3 regions of the Chryseobacterium sp. BGA-UO-ETr-SB22 genome follow, and region 2 is predicted to be linked to each of the others. Evidence: riboswitches for the same ligand, from Rfam matches in the RefSeq annotation. Region 2 holds a riboswitch; each other region holds the start of a gene.

Region 1 (7,312 bases), on a different contig from region 2:
CCACTACTCCAAAATCATCATCATTGAAAACAGCCAGTTTATTATTTCCTAAATAAACAATTCCCTCAAACTTATCATGTTCGTAGCCCAGCTTTGCAACCAGATCTACGGCCAATGTTTTTGAAACAGCCTTTATCCCGGCATTGGTAATTTCGTCCCATGAACACTGTTCTAAGGCCTTACCATTAATTTTCATTCCGTCTACCGCATTAATATCAGTTCCATTCACATCGGAAGCATTGCTTAGGTTGATTCTGTATACTTTTTTAATTCCTCCCTGAGATCCGAAATTTCCATCTCTTTCAATCACCAGGAATTCATTATTACTTAAGGCTGTAATGTCACAAACTGAATCGGAAGCTCCTCCATCCTGTTTGTATAAAAACTGTTTGGTCTGCCCTGTAACAGTATCAAATGTGACAATTCTCGTCAAAGTAGTATTGGTAGCCAATGCTTTGCTGGGTACATACATCATTGACTGTATGGTTCCTACCAATGTTCTTCCATCGGGTGTAATAGCAAGTCCTTCCATCCCTCTGTTCGCTCTTCTTTTGGCTAAAACAGCAGGTAATTTTCTTGGTCCTGTATTTACGCCAATCGGGCTTATTCTTTCCATCTCCATTCCGTCTGCACTATAATGCACGATGTGTGGCCCGTATTCATCAGAAACCCAGAATGTACCGTCTGCTGCTGCTACAATACTTTCACTGTCTAATCCATATTGATCCGTCCCTAAAACATTTCCGGAAGCATCATAGGCTATTTCTCCGGTACTTCCCATTCCTGCAGGGTTTGGTAATCCTGTAATAGGCTGTCCTGATGGGTTTTTAAGCTTAATATATTTAATCACTTCTACATTTCCATCAGCATTGATTTTAAAATGCATAATGGTAGGCGTAAAGTTAGGGGTAAGAAATTTTTTTCCATTCTGGAAGTCAGTATTAGGTCCTCTATCTGTAATGACATAGAATTCACCTTTTCTTGTAGGGTGAGCAGCTGCTCCGGAACCAAATCCACCATTGATAACATCTACTCCGTTTATCGTAGCCAGTTTTGTAAATGGAAATTCCTGAGGCAGTTTGGAATAATTAATATCCTGATTAATTATTGTAGAATCAGCCTCACTGTTGCATGAAGCTAATACTGCCAGCACTGCAACAGACAATAGTAATTTTTTCATATTCACTTTTATGGCTGCGAAAATAGAGATTGATTATAAACTGATCTTGAATATAATGATAATTCTATTTTAACAATAGAACTACAAAATGAATTGAATATAAACAGAAAAAAGAAGATTTTAAAATGGAAATCCAGCAATCTAACTCAATTATTAATTAATATGAAAACCAACTTTTTAAGCATATCCGAAAAAAGATAATTCACAAAACGGACTCACAAATTTATATGATATATTTGCAGCGTTTTAAGGCTGAACATTGTTCATTAATAGGGAATCAAGTGAGAATACCATTCAAATTTTGAGCTGTACCCGCAACTGTAAACTGTTTAAACTTATAGCATATTAATACCACTGGACCTGAAAATCCGGGAAGGAGGCTGTAAGATGTGAGCCAGGAGACCTGCCTTAAAATACTGACTTTAGAGGAAAAAATACTTTCCTTTGAAGATAAGTTTCGGGAGTAAAACTTTAATTTAAATTATATCATGAGAAAAATCTATTTTTTTTTCTTGCTGCTTTGTATGCAGTTATTGTCAGCCCAATTCACAGAAAATGACATTAAATTCTGGGTAGGAACCGGTTCTAAAAAGGCCTATTTCATTGCAGATTTTAATGACAACAGCACTCCCAATTCTTATGCATGGGGATACCGCTTTGATAGCAATGATTTAACAATGGAAGATCTTATTAATGCTATTGTGGCCGCAGAACCCAAAATGCAGGTTGACATTCCTACAGGATACCTTTCTATTCTGAATTATAATCATCACACCTCCACTATTGATGACAGCTGGATAACATGGTCCGGATCCAGTGCATCAACCATGACATGGAATAATGGTGTAGGTTATACTCCTTTGGTTGACGGAAAATGGTATGGAGCTTCATACGGTCTTGATCATTACGACACTCCTCCTTCTACTCCTGTTGCAGCTTACAGCTCTTCATGGTACGTACCATCTCAGGTTACCAACTGGGTAGGAACAGGAAGCAATAAAAGCCTTGTGGTGATTGATTTCGGAACTGATAATGCCAATGGTGCCAATTCTTTTGTTTTCGGAATTAAATATAACGGGAGCATCACTGCTGAACAGGCTTTACAACTGATCCAGACTCAGGTTTCGTATTTTAATTATACATCGGCTAACAATCAGGTTTCCCATTTATCATTAAATTCATTCACCGGGAATACTTCCGGATCAGACAGCTGGAAGTTATACAAAGGAAAAGATTTGTCAAGCTGGCAAACGAAAACCAGCCTTTCTCAGGTTCAGCTGAGCAATGATGATTGGTTGGGGCTGAGTTTTGGGCAAAGAAGACCATTTACACCAACTGAAGCACAATTAACCTTGGGTACTTCTTCCGTTTCAAAGAAAAAATTCAGTATTTATCCTAATCCGGCAAGTGATTTCATTCAGATTGAAACAACTGAGAAACTAAAAGAAGTGAATATTTATTCAGCTGCTGGGCAAAAGGTACTAACTTCTCAGGAGTTAAAGATTCCTATCCGGGCTTTATCTTCAGGAGTTTATTTTGTTGAGATTAAAACAAATGGTGGTTCTGTGATGCATAAGATGGTTAAGAAATAAAGAAAAGCGCCTTTACACGTAAAACCACCCCGTCAAAAATTCTTTGAATTTTTGACACCCCTCCAGAGGATGGGAATTTTCACGTCTTCAGTTTAAATTTTTGTCAATAATTAGAATCTATGCAGAATTGCAAACTGTATGGAAAAACCATTATTCCAATTGTATCATTCTGTAGAAATCTAAACAGTCAATACAGTTCAAAATCCAGAATTGATTCAACAAAAAAACCGCACCAGATGGGTGCGGTTTCTTATGATTTTACAATCAATTATTTTTTCTCAGTAGATCTTTGCAGAACCTCATCTACCATTCCGTAGCCTTTCGCTTCTTCAGAAGTCATCCAGTAATCTCTGTCAGAAGATTTTTCTACCCACTCATATGTTTGTCCTGAGTGGTGACCAATGATTTCGTAAAGTTCCTGCTTCAATTTCAGCATCTCTCTCAAGTTGATCTCCATATCAGAAGCAACTCCCTGAGCACCTCCTGAAGGCTGGTGAATCATTACTCTTGAGTGCTTAAGCGCAGAACGTTTTCCTTTTTCTCCGGCAACCAATAATACAGCTCCCATTGAAGCAGCCATACCTGTACAGATTGTCGCTACATCCGGCTTAATAATCTGCATAGTGTCATAAATACCTAAACCTGCATAAACACTTCCACCAGGAGAGTTGATATAGATCTGAATATCTTTTGACGGATCTGCACTTTCTAAGAATAAAAGCTGTGCTGTAACAATATTTGCTACCTGATCATCAATACCTGTTCCCAGGAAGATAATTCTGTCCATCATCAAACGGGAGAAAACGTCCATCTGAGCAACGTTTAATCTTCTTTCTTCCATGATGTACGGAGTAAGATTCGTTGGCCCATACATTCCCATATACTGATCGGTAACCAAACCGTTGTTTCCTAAATGCTTTACAGAGAAATCTCTGAAATCTTTTTTAATGTCCATATTTCTATTATGTATTATTTTTATACTATTCTCGAAGTTTAAATTACAATATTTATTCCTAAAATTTTATAGGACTTTTTGTCACAGAATATCAAAAAAACTGACTTTAAAAACTATCTTTTTCTATCACCATAGATTCCTTTGATAGGCGAATATTCGATGATATTACTCAATCGCATCGAAGCCTGTTTCAGTAAGGTAATCTTTTTGATGAGCTCATAATATTTCCCTTCATCTGTGGTACTGTACTTATCAAGATCTTTAGCCGTTTCCGTGATTAAATAATCAATATACCTGTATTTATGCAATAAAACATCTCCCTGGATCTGATCTGCCACTTTATCACCATAATTGGGAGGATAAATATTTCTGGAAGCCCAGTTTTCAAGATCATCCAGTGGAATCAAAGCATCCACCACCTTTGTAGTAATCTCTTCATCCATAAAAGATACAAAAAAGTTTCCACTTCTAAGCTCATCTTTCTGAATTCCCTCTCTCACCTGAGTGATAATGACTTCATTACCTTTGACTAAAAACGTATACTGTTCTTCTTCAAAATGATGAAGAATTTCTTCAATTACCGTAATCTGATATTCTTCACCTTGTTCATTTCTACGTTTCAGAATAATATCCCCAAATGCCAGCATGTGTTCAACAAGTTTATTCTCCATAAACAGTACATCAAACAGGAAAGGATCTTCTTTTTCTTTTTCAAGAGGAACAATCTCCATCTTTGGAGCTGCTTTCTCCTTTTGCTGCTGTTGAACGTGATGGGTCTGATTCTGTGTGATCTGCTTCTGAACATCCAGTTCATTGAAAAGACTCTGCTCAGAAAGCCCGAATTTATTGGAAACCTCTTTAAGGTAAACTTCTCTTTTCAGTGCATTCTGTACAAAAGAAACAGACTTTACGATATCCCTTATTGCTTCTGCTTTTTTAATAGGGTCATTACCAACATCCCTCAACAGAATTTCCGCTTTGAAGTCGATGAAATCCATCGCTTCATTTTCGATGTACTTTTCTACGTATTCCTGTGGATGTTTTCTGGCGAATGAATCCGGGTCATCTCCATCAGGGAAAAGCAACACACGGATATTCATTCCTTCCGTAAGCAACATATCAATGCTTCGGAAACTGGCTTTAATACCGGCATTATCACCATCAAAAAGAATGGTTACGTTTTCCGTAAGCCTTTTGATCAGTTTGATCTGCTCTGTAGTCAAAGACGTTCCGGAACTGGCCACCACATTTTCAATTCCGGACATATGAAGTGAAATCACATCCATATACCCTTCTACCAAAAGACAGCCATTCTTTCTTGAAATAGCCTGCTTACTCTGGTTTAACCCATAAAGGACATTGGATTTATGATAAATCTCCGTTTCCGGCGAATTGAGATATTTTGCAGTCTTAACATTATTTTTAAGAATCCTTGCTCCAAAGCCCAGCACCCTTCCTGAAAAGCTGTGAATCGGGAAAATCACTCTTTCCCTGAAACGGTCTACTCCTGCAGGAGTGTTTTCCGGGAAAATAGAAAGTCCAGACTTCTCAAGGATTTCTTTGTTGTATCCTTTTTCCAGTGCATACGCAGTAAAAGCATTTTTCTTTTCCGGAGAATATCCCAACTGGAATTTTCTGATAATATCGTCCTTAAGCTCTCTTTCTTTAAAATAAGCCAGTCCGATACTTCTCCCCTCCTGGTCATCCCAAAGAATTTCCTGGAAATAAGTATTGGCAATCTCATGAATTTTATATAAAATATCTTTTTCGGTCTGTGCATGTTTAGCTTCCTCAGAAATTTCACGCAGATCCTCTTCTATTTCAATTCCGTACTTTTTTGCCGCGTGGCGAAGAGCTTCGGGATAGGTAAAGTTCTCAATTTCCATCAAGAAAGAAATCGCCGTCCCTCCCTTTCCGGTTGAGAAATCTTTCCAGATCTGTTTGCTTGGTGAAACAACAAAACTTGGAGATTTTTCTTCATGAAAAGGACTGAGCCCTTTAAAGTTAGACCCTGCTCTTTTCAACTGCACATACTCTCCCACAATCTCTTCAACGCGGATCGTGGAGAATATTTTATCAATGGTCTGTTTGGAAATCATGCTGTAAAATTAAGTATTTTTATAGAAATTGAAACTGTTTGAGAATGCGAGTTTCGAGTTTTGGGTTGCCGATTTTAGGTTTGATACTTACAACCAATTTTAGGTTCAATAATATTCACATAGATTTACTGTCCTTTATTCTTTTCTTTTTATTCTCAATTCCAATCTTTTAATTTCATTATTTTTGCAGAACAAATTAGCATATGCAGTTCACTATACATACAATCGAAGACTGGCAGGAAGTTGTTGACAGCATCATTCCGGAATTAAAACATAACATTTTTTTATTAAAAGGAAATCTGGGGGCAGGTAAAACAACTTTCACTCAATTTCTGCTTAAAAATATGGGCAGCAAAGATGAAGTAAATTCACCAACCTACTCTATTGTCAATGAATACAATACGGAGAAAGGAAAAGTATACCATTTTGATCTTTACCGCCTAAAAAATATTGAAGAAGTGTATGATATCGGAATTGAAGAATATCTGGACAACTCTTTTTTATGTATTATCGAATGGCCGGAAGTGTATGAAGAGGAGCTTTACGGCCTCAACTATCACACAATGAGTATTGTGAATACGGGTGAAAACAGAGAAGTTTCATTCGATTAAATATTATGTATCTTTGCTCATTAATTGAGTGTAAATAACAATCTGTAAGACATAATTTAATTTAAGGATGAGTACAAATATTTTTACTCCTTTCACAGAAGAAGAATTGATGCCGAAAGAGGAAAAATTGGAGGTTATTAAAAAGGGAAAACAGTTTAGCATTGGAATTCCTAAAGAAACCTGTCTCAACGAAAGGAGAACCTGCATCACTCCTGACGCCGTACAGGTGTTGGTAGAGCATGGCCATGAGATTATTATAGAATCCGGGTCCGGCGAGGGCTCGTTTTTTACAGATTTACAGTATTCAGAATCTGGAGCAAAGATCACCAATGATCCTAAAGAAGCTTTCGGACAGGATCTTATTCTGAAGATCAACCCTCCTACTGAAGACGAAATTGAGTACATGAAACCTAATACATATCTGGTTTCAGCACTTCAGATCAACCTGAGAGACAAGGAATATTTCTTAAAACTTGCAGAGAAAAAAATAAATGCCATTGCTTTTGAGTTTATCGTTGATGAATACAAACAGCTGTCACTGGTAAGATTAATCGGGGAAATTGCAGGAACGGTCTCTATTTTATATGCTTCAGAATTATTAGCCTTATCAAACGGTTTAATGCTTGGAGGTATTACAGGAGTAAGACCTGCAGAAGTTGTTATTCTTGGAGCCGGAATTGTAGGTGAATTTGCGACAAAAGCAGCAATAGGTTTAGGAGCCAGCGTAAAAGTTTTCGACAACTCTTTATCAAAGCTGAGAAGACTTCATACGATTGTTGACAGCCGTGTACCGACTTCCATTATTGATCCTAAAGAACTCAGCAAAAGCTTAAGACGTGCTGATGTAGTGATAGGAGCGCTACCTAGATTGAATA
Region 2 (7,312 bases):
AATTTCGTACCACTCATCATTATCAGGTTTTCCGTTTTTGTTTCTGTCGTAGGCCACCATAATAATTCCCGGTTCACAAGATCCTGAACGCTGATCACTGGCATCATTTCCAAAGAATGCATTTCCAAGCACTTTAAAATCTCTTCCATTCAGGTTCGGAACAGTATGGTCAAAACCAAAAACCACATATCCACCATATCCTCCCAGACTGATCATACTGGAATTGCCTCCCACCAACGACTCGTTTGCTTTTTGAAGCATATTTGCTGCGGTATTTCCGGGTAAATATTCAGGAATTTCATTCATAAACTGTCCTACGGCAGGACGGAATTCCAATACTTTGGCGATATATTTACTGTAGGGCGTTTTTTCTTTGGTAACGATGATTTTAGAATGATATACCTGCTCGTTCCCTTTATTATTAATTTTTAAAGTCAGAGGATAAGCATCCGCCGTTGGGCGGATAAATTCAAGTTCTGAATTTTGAGAGATAATAGAATCATTGATACTCCATGTTACGGATCCTGACGCATTGGTTGGGATACTCAAAACCTTAAAACGCTCAATGGAATAAGAATCATCAAGACCATTAAAGGTAAACTCATCTTCATCATCATGTTTACAGGCTATCACACCTACCAGGAAACATGATAATACTCCGATTTTCAAATAAGTAAAGGTATTTCGTTTCATTTCTTAAAGTTTGATTATTTGTATAAAAAAGCGAAGTGAGCCGGGATATTTCCGCCCTCCGTTTTCCATTTAAAATGTCCGTTTTTATCAAAGCAATACACAAATCCCAGGGAAACATAATTCCTTGCATCTGTAATATAGATATCTTCTGTAATGGGGTTTACTGTAATTCCGTAAGGTGTTTTAATTGCTGCTTCATATTGTTGGTCAAAAATTCTGTTGGCAATGATCTGTTCTGTTTTTACGTCAATGATCCCAAAGCTTTTTTTGTAACTGTGGGTGTTGTAATTGAATTCGTTTCCATAGAAGTAAAGCTTATCGTTCACAATTGTCATTTCGCTCACTGCGAGATGAAAGTCTTTTTTGACAGCACCTGTTGCTGCATCTAATAAATATAAACTGGAAGCAACTTCATAATAATTCCCTCTTGAACTTACATACAGATCACCGTAATTGTCTTTTTTAATGTGATGAAGATTGATCGCTACATCCAGTTTTTTGATCTCTGTAAAGCTGTTCAAATCTATTACGGAAACGGTCTTGTCATAATTGGGAGCACGGTATCCTCCGGAATTGGCAACGAAAAGCTGGTTTCCAACGATTTCCATTTCTTCTGGCTGATATCCTACCGTTACTTCACGATTGATAGAAAGGGAGGTGGTATCAATTTCCACTACTTTTCCCTTGGGTGCTTTAGGGTTAATATCTACCGGACCTGCATAGCTGCTGGCATACGCTTTCCCATCTTTGAAGGCTAAATATCTGCAGTTTTGCAACGGAATAGAAGTAATTCGTTTGGCTGTTTTGGCATCCAGAACTTCAATTTTGTTGGAAACATTGACCACGATATAGAGTTTGCTTCCATAGACTTTGATATCATTTCCTACGTCTCCCAGTTCTTTTACCACGTTGGGGTTAATTTCCGCATAGATGTTCCGGTAGTAGGTTCCTTTGGTATAATCAAAAAAATCCAGTGTACATTTGTTGCTTCCCATATTCCCTTCGTTCAGCATATAAAAGCCTTTTATAGCTGTATTTTCTGAGGGAAGTCCTTCCACCACTTCCTGGCGGACAATGACATCATCTGTACGGCATGAAGTAAGAAAAGCTAATACAAGAAACAGAAAATAAAAGTTTAGTTTTCTCATAAGGTGAAGTTTAGAATAAGTTTAAAGTTTCTTCCCGGCATTGGATAGTTGATCACCACATCATAATATTGGTTGAAGATATTATTCATCTCAAGGCTTACTTTAAATTGATGATTCGCCCAGTTGATTTTTTTCTGAACAGACAGATCGTGAGTGTACCAAGGCTGTACATAATTGTATTGAATATTATCCTGGTTCACATCGTAGCGTTTTCCTACATACATCGCACTGTAATTGAAACTCCAGTCTTTGTAATCTGCCATCAGGGTAAATGAACCACTGTGCCATGGCGTATAAGGAATCTGATTTTTGTAGAATGTATCTTCCGGATCTGTCATATCTCTTGCACTTTGATAGGTATAAGAAAGTAATGGCCTCAGTTTTACTTTTCCTAACTGCATTTCTGCCTGAACATTTACATCAGTACCAATGATTTCAACCAATCCAAGATTCATCATCAGCCAACGGAACATACTTCCGTTAGGAGCTGCGACAATTTTATCCTGTACTTTGTTATAATAACCGTCTACTTTAGCATAAAAGGATTTAAAGAAATGGTCATTATAATTCTTCTGGTAAGTAAATCCTACATCATACTGATTGGTAAATTCCGGTTTCAGGTAAGTATTTCCGATATTGGTATAATAAAGGTCATTGAAAGTAGGCAGTCGGAAAATTCTTTTATAGAAAGCTCTGAGGGTAAGCTCAGGAATGATTTCAGGCTGATAGCTCATAAATACAGCAGGTGTCCATTCTCTGCTGTCTCCGGGTCTTTTGTTTTTTCTTACTTCTTCAAACGTAAATGTTCCCAAAAGGCTTCCCAGAATTTTAAACCTGTTCCACTGGTAAGTTGTAGCTAAAGCGACTAATGTTGTATAGCGCGTAGGATAAGAAAAGTTATCCAGGTTGGCATCCAGATTATTGTACTGAAAATCTCCGCTCAGGCTGACATCCCAATTGGGAGTGATAGAATAGACATTGGATGAGGAAAGATAAACCTCTCTTTGGATGTACACATTATCCGTATACATAATAGACTGCGAACGGACTGTATCCATAAAATGGGTATAATCGTAGGCAAATTTTGCTTTCAGCTGTGTTTCAAATTTGGGAAACAATTTTTTTCTCAGGTTGGCCTGTATAAAATAATTCTCATCAGAAAGTCTGGCACCTCTACCTTCAAAGCGGCCGTTCACAATGGGTGCAGGCATTCCACGGTCTGAAATATAACCATAACCTCTGATGTTCCAGCTTCCGTTATTTAAAGTTCCGTTTAAGGAAGTTTCAAAGCGTTTTGCTTTAATATCCGAATCCTGTCTTTTTGCAATGGTATCATAAGCCTGCTGCCCATCAGGATATTTCTTGGCATATCGAAATCTGTAGATTCCATCACTTTGCATAAATTCAGCACTGAAACTGGCAGAAACCCTGTCTGATACTTTCTGCTCTAATCGGAATGACGGATTAAAAAGATCAATGGAGGCACTTTTGGCTCTTATCACAAGGTTGGTTTTCCTTGTTCCTTTAAATACTGGTATTTTAGGCTGTAAATAGATAGATCCCGAAGAGCCGAAATCTTTTGCAGGCTGGAAAATCTCACTTTTCTGACCATTATACAATGATATTTCTTCAAGATCGTCCAATGAATATCTTCCAAGATCAACAAGCCCGTTCTGTGCATTCCCCAGTTGAATTCCGTCATAGAAAACACCCACGTGCTGGCTTCCAAGACTTCGGACGTTAATGGTTTTCAGTCCACCCATACCACCGTAGTCTTTAATCTGAACTCCGGAAAAATACCGAAGAGCATCTGCAACGGAATGACTGTTCAGTCTTTCCAGCTCTTCTCCCTGTAATGTTTGTGCCGGAACGATTTCCTTAAAGTTCTTTTTGTAGAGACTGATCACCTTGATGGATTCTTCCTTCAGCGTATCATTTTTCTTTTTTTGGGAATATAAAAGCTGAGATGCGATCACCAGTATTGTGAAAACAGCTTTATGAATTGTAGAAGTAGTCAGTTTTGCCGCCATTAGCTCATTTAGGATAATGATGACGCTAATGGATGTAAGAAAACAACGACAAAGCACAGCTGTTACTGCACAGAATCATTGATGTCCTAAGCTTTATTCCACGAAAGCGTCAAACGATTATGGTCTGGCAGGTCTTCTGACTTACTCCATTTTTGAAATCCTTCCCATTAAAAAACAGTGGATATATTCTTCAAAAATTTTGGTGTGGAGCTTACAGCAGCGGGTCTGTTCCGGATTTTCACCGGATTCCCTTTTAAGAGCTTTTTAGGGCTCACCAAATTTCGGCAAAGATAAAAAATTATTCCTAACCCCCAATTAAAATCATGATTCAGAAACAATTAAAGCCCCCGAAGGAGCTTTAACAGTATTAAAAAGAGGGTTTATTTTAAATTCCGATATTCAGGAAAATACTGAACCTGGATTTTGCTTCAATGTCTCCTCCTGCCAAGCGGGTGTACATAGGAAGCATGAGTTCACTTCCCAAACTCAGTTTTTTATAAGAAGCTTCAAATCCTAATTTCCCATACAACGCACTTCCTGCAGTATTGGGTAAAGCTTCATCGAACTGTTTATTCTGAGCATAGACTTCTCCCTGAACTCCTGTTTTTACAGAAAATATCGATTTTTCGTTTCCTGCAACCTGATAAAACCCTGTTGCAGCATAGTTCCACTGATTTCCGAAACGGTAGTTTTTCTTATTTTCCGTTTTGATCGTATAGTCTGTATTGACCAATACGGCTACTTTATTTTTCTGAAATTTATAATTCAAAGCAGCCTGATAATCCCAACTTCCGGTTCCAAGCTGAAAACTCGGATTGACACCGGAGATTCCTTTTTCATCAAATTTCCCCAAAGGAATTTTCACGCCCAAACCTCCACTCAGGTGATGGAAATTATCTTTAGAACTCATCAGCTGGTAAATTCCCATCAGGTTCAGATCACCAATTCCATTGATTTTAATATCTCCCTGCATGGTTTTCTTTTCATGGAAATGGAAGGGCAGACTTGCATATACACTCAGCTTTTTAGTTAAGGGAATTTTCCCCCAAATCTGCAGGGTATTGAAATACTGATCCTGTGTAAGGTCTTTTACAAATAGGTTCTCCTTTGCTTTGTAATGCTGTGCAAAGTATTTGATCCCTATAAACTGTGGATTCAATAAAGACTCAAAGCCGGATGATCCGTTTCCTGCAGCACAACCGCAAGCGTCACAATCATCATCAAAATCAAACCTGCTAAAGGTTTCCGGAGAAATATAAGCGCTGTCTCTAATGGTCTTCGCCTGATTCTGGCTAAACAGAATCAAACTTACTATCAATATAATCTTCTTCATGTTTTCTATAAATTATTCTGCAAATTTTGGATTGGATATAAAACTTTTGTCAGACAGTGTTTTCAGGAATGCAATGATCGACTGTTTTTCCTGACTGTTCATGGCAATTCCTATATGACCGTTCTGTTTCAGCTGTGGGTCAAGATTGGCATTATCTTCTACCTGATCTGAATAGAAGTTGAGTACCGCATCTAGGGTGTAAAATCTTCCATCATGCATGTAAGGAGCTGTATATTCTACATTTCTTAAACTCGGAACCCGGAATTTCATCCAATCAACCTGATTTAGGGTCACTCTGTAACGCCCTGCATCCTTGAATTCCGTATTGTAATACATTCCCGTATTCCGGAAACTTTCATCAGTAAACAGTTCACCGCTATGGCAAGAGGCACATTTCTGCCCGAATAATGCCATTCCCTGAGATTCGGTTGAAGTCAATTGTTCCTTTCCCTGTTTGAATCTGTCATATTTTGAATCTGCAGAAATCAGTGAAGCCATAAACTGAGATAACGCTTTCAGAATTCGTTCTCCGGTAATGGTTTCGTCTCCATAAGCTTCTCGGAAAAGCTTTTTATACTTCTGGTCATCTTTTATTTTCGAAATCGCTTCCGGTATGGAGCTGTCCATTTCATTAACATCTGTAATAGGACTGATGGGCTGTTCATTAAGATTATGAATCACTCCGTCCCACATATACCTTTTCAAAAAAGCCATATTCTGAATGGGTGGTGCATTTCTGATTCCGATTCTGTCATCTACACCATGGCTTACAGTATGCCCGTGGTGGGTAAAAGCATTTTCCTGAATATGGCAGAACCCACATGAGATGGTATTATTTCTGGAAAGTCTTCCTTCATAGAATAGTTTCCGCCCCAGTTCTACTCCATTTTTTGTCACCGGATTAATGGATTTATCGAATGTCATTTCGGGAAAATAAGAAGGAAACTGCAGATTATATGCTTTATCTTTTTCCAACGGCTGTATCACCTCATCAGAGCAGGAAATACAACTCAACAGAAATACAAGCAGAACCAGTATCGTTTTAACAAAAAAATTAATCATTGTGAACGTGGTCTACTTTAAACATTTTCGTAAGATTGTTGGTAACATCTACCAGGTGCTGGTTTGAACCCATCAGCATATCATTGGCAGTTGTAAGAGTAAGTGCTTTATCTCCACTCAAGAACTGGTTAAGATCTGCCAGAATATGAATAGATGGACGAATTTGTCCCGTCACTCTCGCTGTTGTTGGGAGGTTCAATGTAATTTCACGGTATAAATCGGGCTGTTCGTTAGCTATAACATTTCCCATATTTCCGGTATGATTCATGAATTCTTTAGAAGGAGAATCTGCACCATATTTCCCTTCCAGTTTCACAAAAACATATCCTGCAGCCCATGACCACGACATCCCTTTCTGCTTAGCTTTCGTCCAGAATTCAGCTTGCCCGTCTTGTCCCAGCAAGTAAGCTTTCTGGCTGATTCCCAATCCGAATCTTATTTTTTTATAATTATTTTTCTGAATACCATCCAGATTCAAATAGACCACTCCAGCTACAGCATCTGCCTGATCCACAATAAATGCTCCTTTATCAGGATTGTTTTCGTTGTATTTAAATTCATTTCCGTTCTCATCAATCAGTGTAATATTACTGATGACATATTTTAACGCGGAAAAATTATGTTTCTGTCCCTGAGAAGAAGTCTGCACTGTCTGATTTAAAATAACATCTCCTACATTATTAAAGCCGTTTTGAAATTTGATCTGAAGTTTTCCGGGTGTGGTATCTTGTGAATTATCGTCATCCCTGCTGCTTTCGCAGGATACAAAAGAGAATAAAGTAAAGGCAATAAAGAATAATGATAAAAATTTATAAATTTTCATTGTTGATTTTTTAAGTTGAATTATATTTTTGAAATGTGAAAACATTCTTTTTTACCACAAAAGGCACAAATTTTTTACACTTAAGTTTATTAAGTGACTTTTATGGTTGAATCATGATATGAATAACTTAAAAAACCGGTGGTTTGAAAATGTGGGTAAGAAACAGAAAATAATAGGCTGTTTCGTAGATAAAGTTGAAATTGAAAAACGGGTGTTTTTCAGT
Region 3 (7,312 bases), on a different contig from region 2:
GACCTTACAAGAGCGAAAGCTAAGTTTTCTGATTTAGTAAACGGAATTCTTCCCAAGATCAATCGTCATAAGACATTGAAACTTAAAGATGCCTACCATCCCTTGTTATGGTTGAGAAATAAAGTAGAGAATAAAACGATTCACCCTCAGACTTTGGCTTTAACGGAGCATAACAGGATTATCTGTATTTCCGGGCCTAACGCTGGTGGGAAATCAATTACGCTGAAAACAGTAGGATTATTGCAGCTGATGATTCAAAGTGGTATTCTGGTTCCGGTTCATCCCAAATCTGAAATGTTTTTCTTTGAAAAAGTAATGACCGATATTGGTGATAATCAATCCATTGAAAATCATTTATCGACCTATTCATCAAGATTGAAGAAAATGTCCGGAATCATCCGCGAGGCTGATGCCAATACCCTTCTACTAATTGATGAATTTGGTACCGGTTCTGATCCGGAATTGGGAGGTGCTCTGGCGGAAAGTTTCATGGAGTTTTTCTATGATAAAAAGAGTTTTGCCATTATCACGACTCACTACACCAATATTAAACTGGTGATAGAACAGCTTCCCAATGCCCAGAACGCAGCAATGCTCTTCAATGAAGAAACACTGGAGCCAATGTATAAACTGGAAGTGGGCCAGGCAGGAAGTTCATTTACTTTTGAAGTTGCAGAAAAGAATAAAATCCCAAGATTTATTATCCATTCTGCCAAGAAAAAGGTAGAACATGATATTGTTAACCTTGATAAGACTATTGTAAAACTGCAGCAAGAAAAATTTGAAGTTGAAAAACTGAAATCCGATCTTGCAGAAAGAAAAGAATCTGTAGAGGATAAGCGTGACAATCTTCAGAAACTGAATGATCAGCTGCAGCAGAAACTGTTCAATTTCCAGAAATTATATGAAGAGGAACACCGTAAGCTTCAGTTCGGGAATAAGATTGAGACGTTCATCGACAGTTATACAAAGGGCAAATCCAGAAAAGATGTTGTAAAAGACTTTGTAAAGCTTCTGGAGCAGGAGAAATTCAGGAAATTAGGCCATGATAAGGATGAAACAAAACGCCTGCAGGTTGTTAAGAGAAAAATTACTCAACAGCTGAAAAAGGAGGAAGTGATTGAAAAAATTGCAGAAACCAATGAAAAACTGGAAGAACAGCGTAAAAGTGACCGTGCTGTTTGGATGAAAATTGGACAGCGTGTTCGTATTACCGGAAGTACCAGTGTAGGAACTATCGAAAAGATTTCCAGAAACAAGGTAATTGTCAATTATGGAACCTTCAAGACAACGATTAATGCGGATGAACTTGAGAGAATTTAATTAATCTAAAATGAGTTTATTTTTAAACTTATTTTACGCAAATACTAAGAGAGAGTGCCTTCCGACACTCTCTCTTTTTTATTCAATATTTTATTTCTTAATGAATTTTAACCGAATTGTATGATTTTTATCTTTCAGCTGAATAAAATAAATTCCTTCGGATAAATTGCTAAGGTTTACTTTATGATCAGAAACTTTTCCTTCACCTGCTTTTTGCCCCAATACATTATAAATCTCATAATCTGTTGCTTCTGAAATTCCGGAGATATTTAAAATATCAGATGCTGGATTAGGATAAATTTCCGGTTTTGCCGATTTAACAGCTTCGTTTACTCCCAATAAAGGGTTCAGGAAGTTTATCCCGTAATCCTCAACTTCTCCATAGGTAAATGAACCACAAGCATCTGTAGGCACCTCTTGTCTGCACATTACCCTCATTACAAGCCCGCAACCATTAATTACAGCACTAGGCAATGTAGGATAACTGGGGATAGAAAATGTGGTTACAACCGGAGCTGTTGACGACACATTATTCGCAACCAGTACTCTTTCATTAGAATCAAAAATACCATTACCATTGATATCTATCCATGCTGTTATAGTGATAGGACTTGGAGTACCTGTCCATGTACTACTTACTGAAAGCGTATTTCCAACACTTCCTGCTAAAAATTTAATTCTCCGGTCTATATCAGTTCTGTAATCGATATAGTTAGAAGCTCCGGAGTTGCTCACCATTGGAGCTGTCATTCCCGTTGAATTTACTGTTACATTTGAAATATACACCATTGTTGCATCTGTAGAGGCAGTAGTGCAATAATTGAGTGACGTCGCAAAAAATATTGGATTCGACCACATTCCCTGAGTAGTACATATTTTTGCTACCTGCACTTCATAAACTGTACAAGGCTGCAGATTCGTAATAGTAAATGAATTTTGCCCTGGTGTAGGAGTAGCTACCATCCAGGAAGTAGTTCCGGGTAATCTATATCTGATGGTATTATTCGGGGTATCTGGATCAGCAGTCCATGTAACAGTTCCGGAGGTAAGGGTTATAGTGGACATCTGAACGCCGGTGGGAACGTTCGTATCACAGTAAAATAAAGATTCCGATCCTGCTTCTATTTTGTTTTCTGCCTGAAAGCTGGAAATCCCCAAAATAAAAGAGAATACACAAAGTAGTCTTTTTGTCATGTTTATTAGTTTTTAAATTCTCTTGAAAAATAGGAATTTTATTGAATATACTTTATAGGTCGTCCATATATTATTGTATTTTTTCAATAGATTTAAATTATATACGTAAAAAACACAGCTATCCTGTAGAATATTACTGGTAAAATACCTGCTTTCTTATCATTATTTGAACAAATACAAGATTTAAGAGAACTGTAAGAGTATAATTACCCTCCGAAAAGCATTTAATTTATATATTTGGGGGATCAAAAAATTTTCATGATGACTTTCATAAACAAAGCATTCTATCTATCCGCTTTCAGTATTTTTTCTTTAGCCTTTGTAAAAGGGCAGAATAAAGTTCCTTTCGGAGTGGTAAAAGCTGAAGAAGGATATGCCAATGTACGGGTTCATAAAGACAATTACAGAAAAATTGTAGACAAAATCCGTATGCGTAAAGGAGATGTATTTGTTTATGTAAAACCTGCTCCCGGAGAAACAGAATGGATCTGGATCAAATATCCTGAAAAACAGGATGACGACAAGCCGTTTGTACGCTATGAAACGCTTGATAAAGAAGGAATGGTAAATAAAGAGCGTATTGCTTATATTGATCAGCTTCCGGCTTATACACCGTCCAAATCTAAAAACGGAAAATCACTTATTTTCACAGATAATTCTGATCCGAAAGTCCCTACTGCCCAAAGAAGCAAAGTTGTGATTGATATTTATCCATCCAATGCAGGCTACCGTAAAAAAGAAAAAGATGCAGAAGGAAAACTTCTGACCATCGATAAAGTAAAACCCTGGGGAATTGGAAATGACCTTCCAGAAGGAATGACCGAAATCAAATCGATCAGGGTACAACAGCCCGGAAGAGGTTCTGTCTTTGTAAGAGAAGCCATCAAAAATATGTTCCAGCCTACCATGGATTTTGAGAACATTGGCGTAACCTCCCTAGACACCGACAATATTTTCCTATACATGATAAACGGTTCTGGAGAAAACAGATACACCACGCTGTGGACGATCAAGAAAGGAAGAGTAATCAGCCAGATTATTTACCATAATCCGGAATAAATTCATTATTTTTGCACCCGAAAAGTTTTAACGCTTATTCATCACAGAAATTGGTTCTGCATTATTGCAGATTAAAAGGGAACCGTGTGAAAATCACGGACTGTCGCGCAACTGTAAGTAACTGAAATCTTTATCAAAGATCCACTGTGCGAGGCATGGGAAGGAGATAAAAGATGTTACAAGTCAGGAGACCTGCCTATTTCTTTAAACAAATAACTTTCGCGATTTGAAGTTGTATTGATCTGATGGATTGTTTCAGGAATTCTATAAGTTCCTGTCATTGTTCTGTTATTTTAATATCATTTTCATTTCGCTTTAATAATAATGATATATGACTACAGAAGAAAGAATTGAAGCATCCGAAACCAGAATCTTTAAAGCGGTTTTCCCTAACACAACCAATCATTACGATACCCTTTTTGGTGGTACGGCCATGCAGCTGATGGACGAAGTAGCTTTTATTACAGCCACCCGATTTGCCAGAAAAAGAGTGGTAACAGTGAGCAGTGACAAGATCGATTTCAAAAAACCTATTCCTGCCGGAACTATTGTGGAACTGATTGGGAAAGTTTCCTACGTAGGAAAAACCAGTATGAAAGTAAATGTTGAGATCTATACCGAGCAGATGTATTCTTATGAAAGAGAAAAAGCCATCGTAGGTGACTTTACGTTTGTAGCGATTGACGAATTCAAGAAACCAATCCAGATACTATAAATAAAAAAGCTTCGGGCGGCCTTTGGCCGCCCGAAGCTTTTTCTATGTTTTTTAATTTATTTCACAACTTTTTCCATTTCCAGACTTCTGTTCAGCAGCAGTTCAAAAGCTTCACCCATTTCATCAGAAGCTCTGTTGATTGCATTTTCAAGCATATTTCGGATTTGTTTTTCTGTTACTCCCGCTTCCGTCCAGCTTTTTCCTGAAGTATGAGAATTTAAAATAAACGGCATAATTCTATCAATCCCGCAGGCAAAAATAGCATCAGAGGTTTTCTCATCTTCGAACTCAAGCCATAGATTAAAGAACTCCGTGCGCAAAGGTTCATCAAGAATTCCGAAAATCTTTTGGGCAGATGCCTTTTCTCTGTCAAACTTACCTACCATTGCCTTTTCATCAAAAATAAAAGTGTCTCCAGCTTCTATCTCTACCAAATCATGGATGGAAAGCATTCTTATCACTCTTAAAAGATCAATATCTGCACGGTTTTTAGCATACGGATAAAGGATCTGTGCCAGAATGATAATCTGCCAGGAATGTTCCGCGGTATTCTCTCTTCGGGAATCATCAGCATTATAATTTCTTCGCTGTACATTTTTCAAGGCATCCACTGCCAGAATAAAGTCAATCTCTTTCTGAATTTTCATCTAACTTTTTATTTTCTATTATATTGATCTGCCGGGTATACCTTTGTTTTGGTAATCCATTTATTATTGATCTTTTCTTTAGTTATTACTTTCACCTGACCTTCAGTGTTCATATCCTCTTCCTTTTCAAAGACTTTATCCAGACCTTTATTCGGAATAACGGCGTATTCAGTAGTGAAAATATCGCAGCACCCGGATTTACCATAGGAGATCAGGCGTTTACGTTTCACATCAACATCAAAAATATCAAGGGCATTGGAAGCAAGATCCGTAAGTTCTTTACTCTTTACAAACCCCATTCTAGTACTGTTGAATACATATACATCATAGGAAGCGGCACTGTAGTTTCCCATATTTCCGTTCCTTATCGCAACATCTTCGGTTCCGTCAAAATTAAAATCATTAATGATAACAGAATTCTGCTTATTTGTCAGCTGAATCATTTTTCCCTGCTTAGGTTTTTCAGCCTGATCTACTTCCAATACCAGGTCGTCCGATACAAAAGTCTGCACCTTTGTGTTTTTATGATCAAACAATTCTACACTTCCTTTGCCGCTGCACCGCCCATCATGGCAATTCTCTACCTGGATGATTGCATCGTAATTCTTTGACGCATTTTTAACCTCAAACTGATATTGTCCAAAACAGGCAGGACCAAGTAAAACAAAAGCCGATAAATGCTTGTATGTATTTAATAAATTCATGGTAATAGTAAATAGATTTAGGTGTTTTTGTACCTAACAAAAATACGAATCATAATACCGATCTCAAAATTACAGCCTTATTATATGTAAAAATCTGAAACAATTTAACAGCCTTTAGATAAAAGAGTATTCATTAATAAGAAGCTGTTTCCCGCTATACGCTCATACTCCTCGCACAGCACCTGAAACCTATCTGCTGTGGGGTAACCGCTGCTATCGGGGCTAGATGATGGCAGTGGGCAACGAAATAATTAATAAATAATGAGTAAATAGTAATGGACCATCTCAATTATTTCTGATTATTTTTCTCAATCACATCAAAAATTTCAACAATTTTACAATTATTTCCATCCAAATTCATTTTCCTTAAAATTCAGTGTGCAATTTATTATATTGATTATCAGTATTTTAAATTATTTGTTTTAAAAATTTCACTACTTTGTATTGCATAATACCATTTATTTTACATATCTTTGTAATGTAAAATCGAAATAGGTACAACTAGCTAGGTTCCGAACTTCGAAAATTATATAACTAATTAACAAAACTTATCAAAGATGAATACCGAAAATACCAAAGCGCAAATGCGAAAAGGAATTCTGGAATTCTGTATTCTAAGTCTCATCAATAATCGCGAAATGTATGTTTCTGATCTTATTGACGAACTGAAAAAAGGAAAACTGGATGTAGTAGAAGGAACCCTCTACCCTCTTCTTACAAGACTTAAAAACGGAGAGTTTCTCTCTTACAGATGGGAAGAATCTACAGGAGGGCCACCCAGAAAATATTATCAGATCACAGAAAAAGGAAAACTTTTCCTGGATGAACTTCAAAACACATGGAATGAGCTGACAGCCTCAGTAAACAACATCACCCAACAAAATTAAAAAACAACGCTATGAACAAGACACTCTCAATAGGACTCGCAGGTTTTTCTTTTACAATAGAAGAACACGCATATATAAAGCTCAGCGATTACCTGAACGCACTGAGAAGCTCACTGGATGCTTCTGAGGCCGATGAGGTAATGCATGACATAGAAATAAGAATGGTGGAGATATTCAAAGATTCTCTGGGAAAACGTGAAGTAATCAACGATACCGACGTAGAAAAGGTAATCGCGCAGATCGGAAGCCCAGAAAAAATTGAAGAACAGGAGGAAGCTTATTTTTCTGAAAAAACATCAACAAGAAATAACTATTCAGGAAACAATTATACCGATAAAAAACAACTGTTCCGTGATCCGGAAAAACAAAAAATCGCAGGTGTTTGCGCAGGTTTAGCTCAATATGTAGGAATGGACATTACTACCATGAGAGCAATCTGGCTGGGAATATTCGTATTAGGAATTTTTACAGCAGCTATTTCATCTTCATTGATCGGTCTTTTATATGTAATCCTTTGGATCGTACTTCCAAAAGCTGAAACAGCGGCAGATTTCCTGAAAATGCAGGGAAAGCCTATGAACTTCGACAATCTTAAGAATGAGTCTAATAAATTGGTACAATTTGCCAATGAATCTACTCAGAGGGTCGGAGAAATCTACAACGAAAACAAGCCTTACATCAACAACGCAAGCAGCGGAGTTTGGAATATATTCAAGTATATTGTAGGAGGATTCTTCGTATTGATGGCTGTAGGAAGCATTATTGGAGTATTCGTATTATTCG

What was found. A riboswitch is a leader RNA that binds a small molecule or an ion and turns the genes downstream of it on or off. The one in region 2 is predicted to bind cobalamin.
Region 1: another riboswitch for cobalamin. It lies ahead of AC57AW_RS09205 (T9SS type A sorting domain-containing protein); the one in region 2 lies ahead of AC57AW_RS04435 (TonB-dependent receptor plug domain-containing protein).
Region 3: another riboswitch for cobalamin. It lies ahead of AC57AW_RS19510 (acyl-CoA thioesterase); the one in region 2 lies ahead of AC57AW_RS04435 (TonB-dependent receptor plug domain-containing protein).

Annotation. Positions count from the first base shown of each region.
Region 1 is NZ_JCAQOV010000005.1:411,497-418,808, reverse strand. It holds gene AC57AW_RS09210 (esterase-like activity of phytase family protein) at 1-1,180, opposite strand, end outside; cobalamin riboswitch at 1,413-1,605, shown strand; gene AC57AW_RS09205 (T9SS type A sorting domain-containing protein) at 1,669-2,772, shown strand; gene clpP (ATP-dependent Clp endopeptidase proteolytic subunit ClpP) at 3,041-3,727, opposite strand; gene dnaG (DNA primase) at 3,841-5,826, opposite strand; gene tsaE (tRNA (adenosine(37)-N6)-threonylcarbamoyltransferase complex ATPase subunit type 1 TsaE) at 6,030-6,437, shown strand; gene AC57AW_RS09185 (alanine dehydrogenase) at 6,505-7,312, shown strand, end outside.
Region 2 is NZ_JCAQOV010000004.1:141,344-148,655, forward strand. It holds gene AC57AW_RS04425 (cell surface protein) at 1-693, opposite strand, end outside; gene AC57AW_RS04430 (YncE family protein) at 708-1,841, opposite strand; gene AC57AW_RS04435 (TonB-dependent receptor plug domain-containing protein) at 1,838-3,871, opposite strand; cobalamin riboswitch at 3,981-4,165, opposite strand; gene AC57AW_RS04440 (transporter) at 4,257-5,204, opposite strand; gene AC57AW_RS04445 (cytochrome-c peroxidase) at 5,217-6,266, opposite strand; gene AC57AW_RS04450 (MbnP family protein) at 6,259-7,089, opposite strand; gene AC57AW_RS04455 (hypothetical protein) at 7,217-7,312, opposite strand, start outside.
Region 3 is NZ_JCAQOV010000005.1:2,685,978-2,693,289, forward strand. It holds gene AC57AW_RS19495 (endonuclease MutS2) at 1-1,323, shown strand, start outside; gene AC57AW_RS19500 (T9SS type A sorting domain-containing protein) at 1,414-2,517, opposite strand; gene AC57AW_RS19505 (hypothetical protein) at 2,776-3,576, shown strand; cobalamin riboswitch at 3,611-3,790, shown strand; gene AC57AW_RS19510 (acyl-CoA thioesterase) at 3,908-4,291, shown strand; gene AC57AW_RS19515 (HD domain-containing protein) at 4,348-4,938, opposite strand; gene AC57AW_RS19520 (XAC2610-related protein) at 4,947-5,642, opposite strand; gene AC57AW_RS19525 (PadR family transcriptional regulator) at 6,200-6,529, shown strand; gene AC57AW_RS19530 (PspC domain-containing protein) at 6,541-7,312, shown strand, end outside.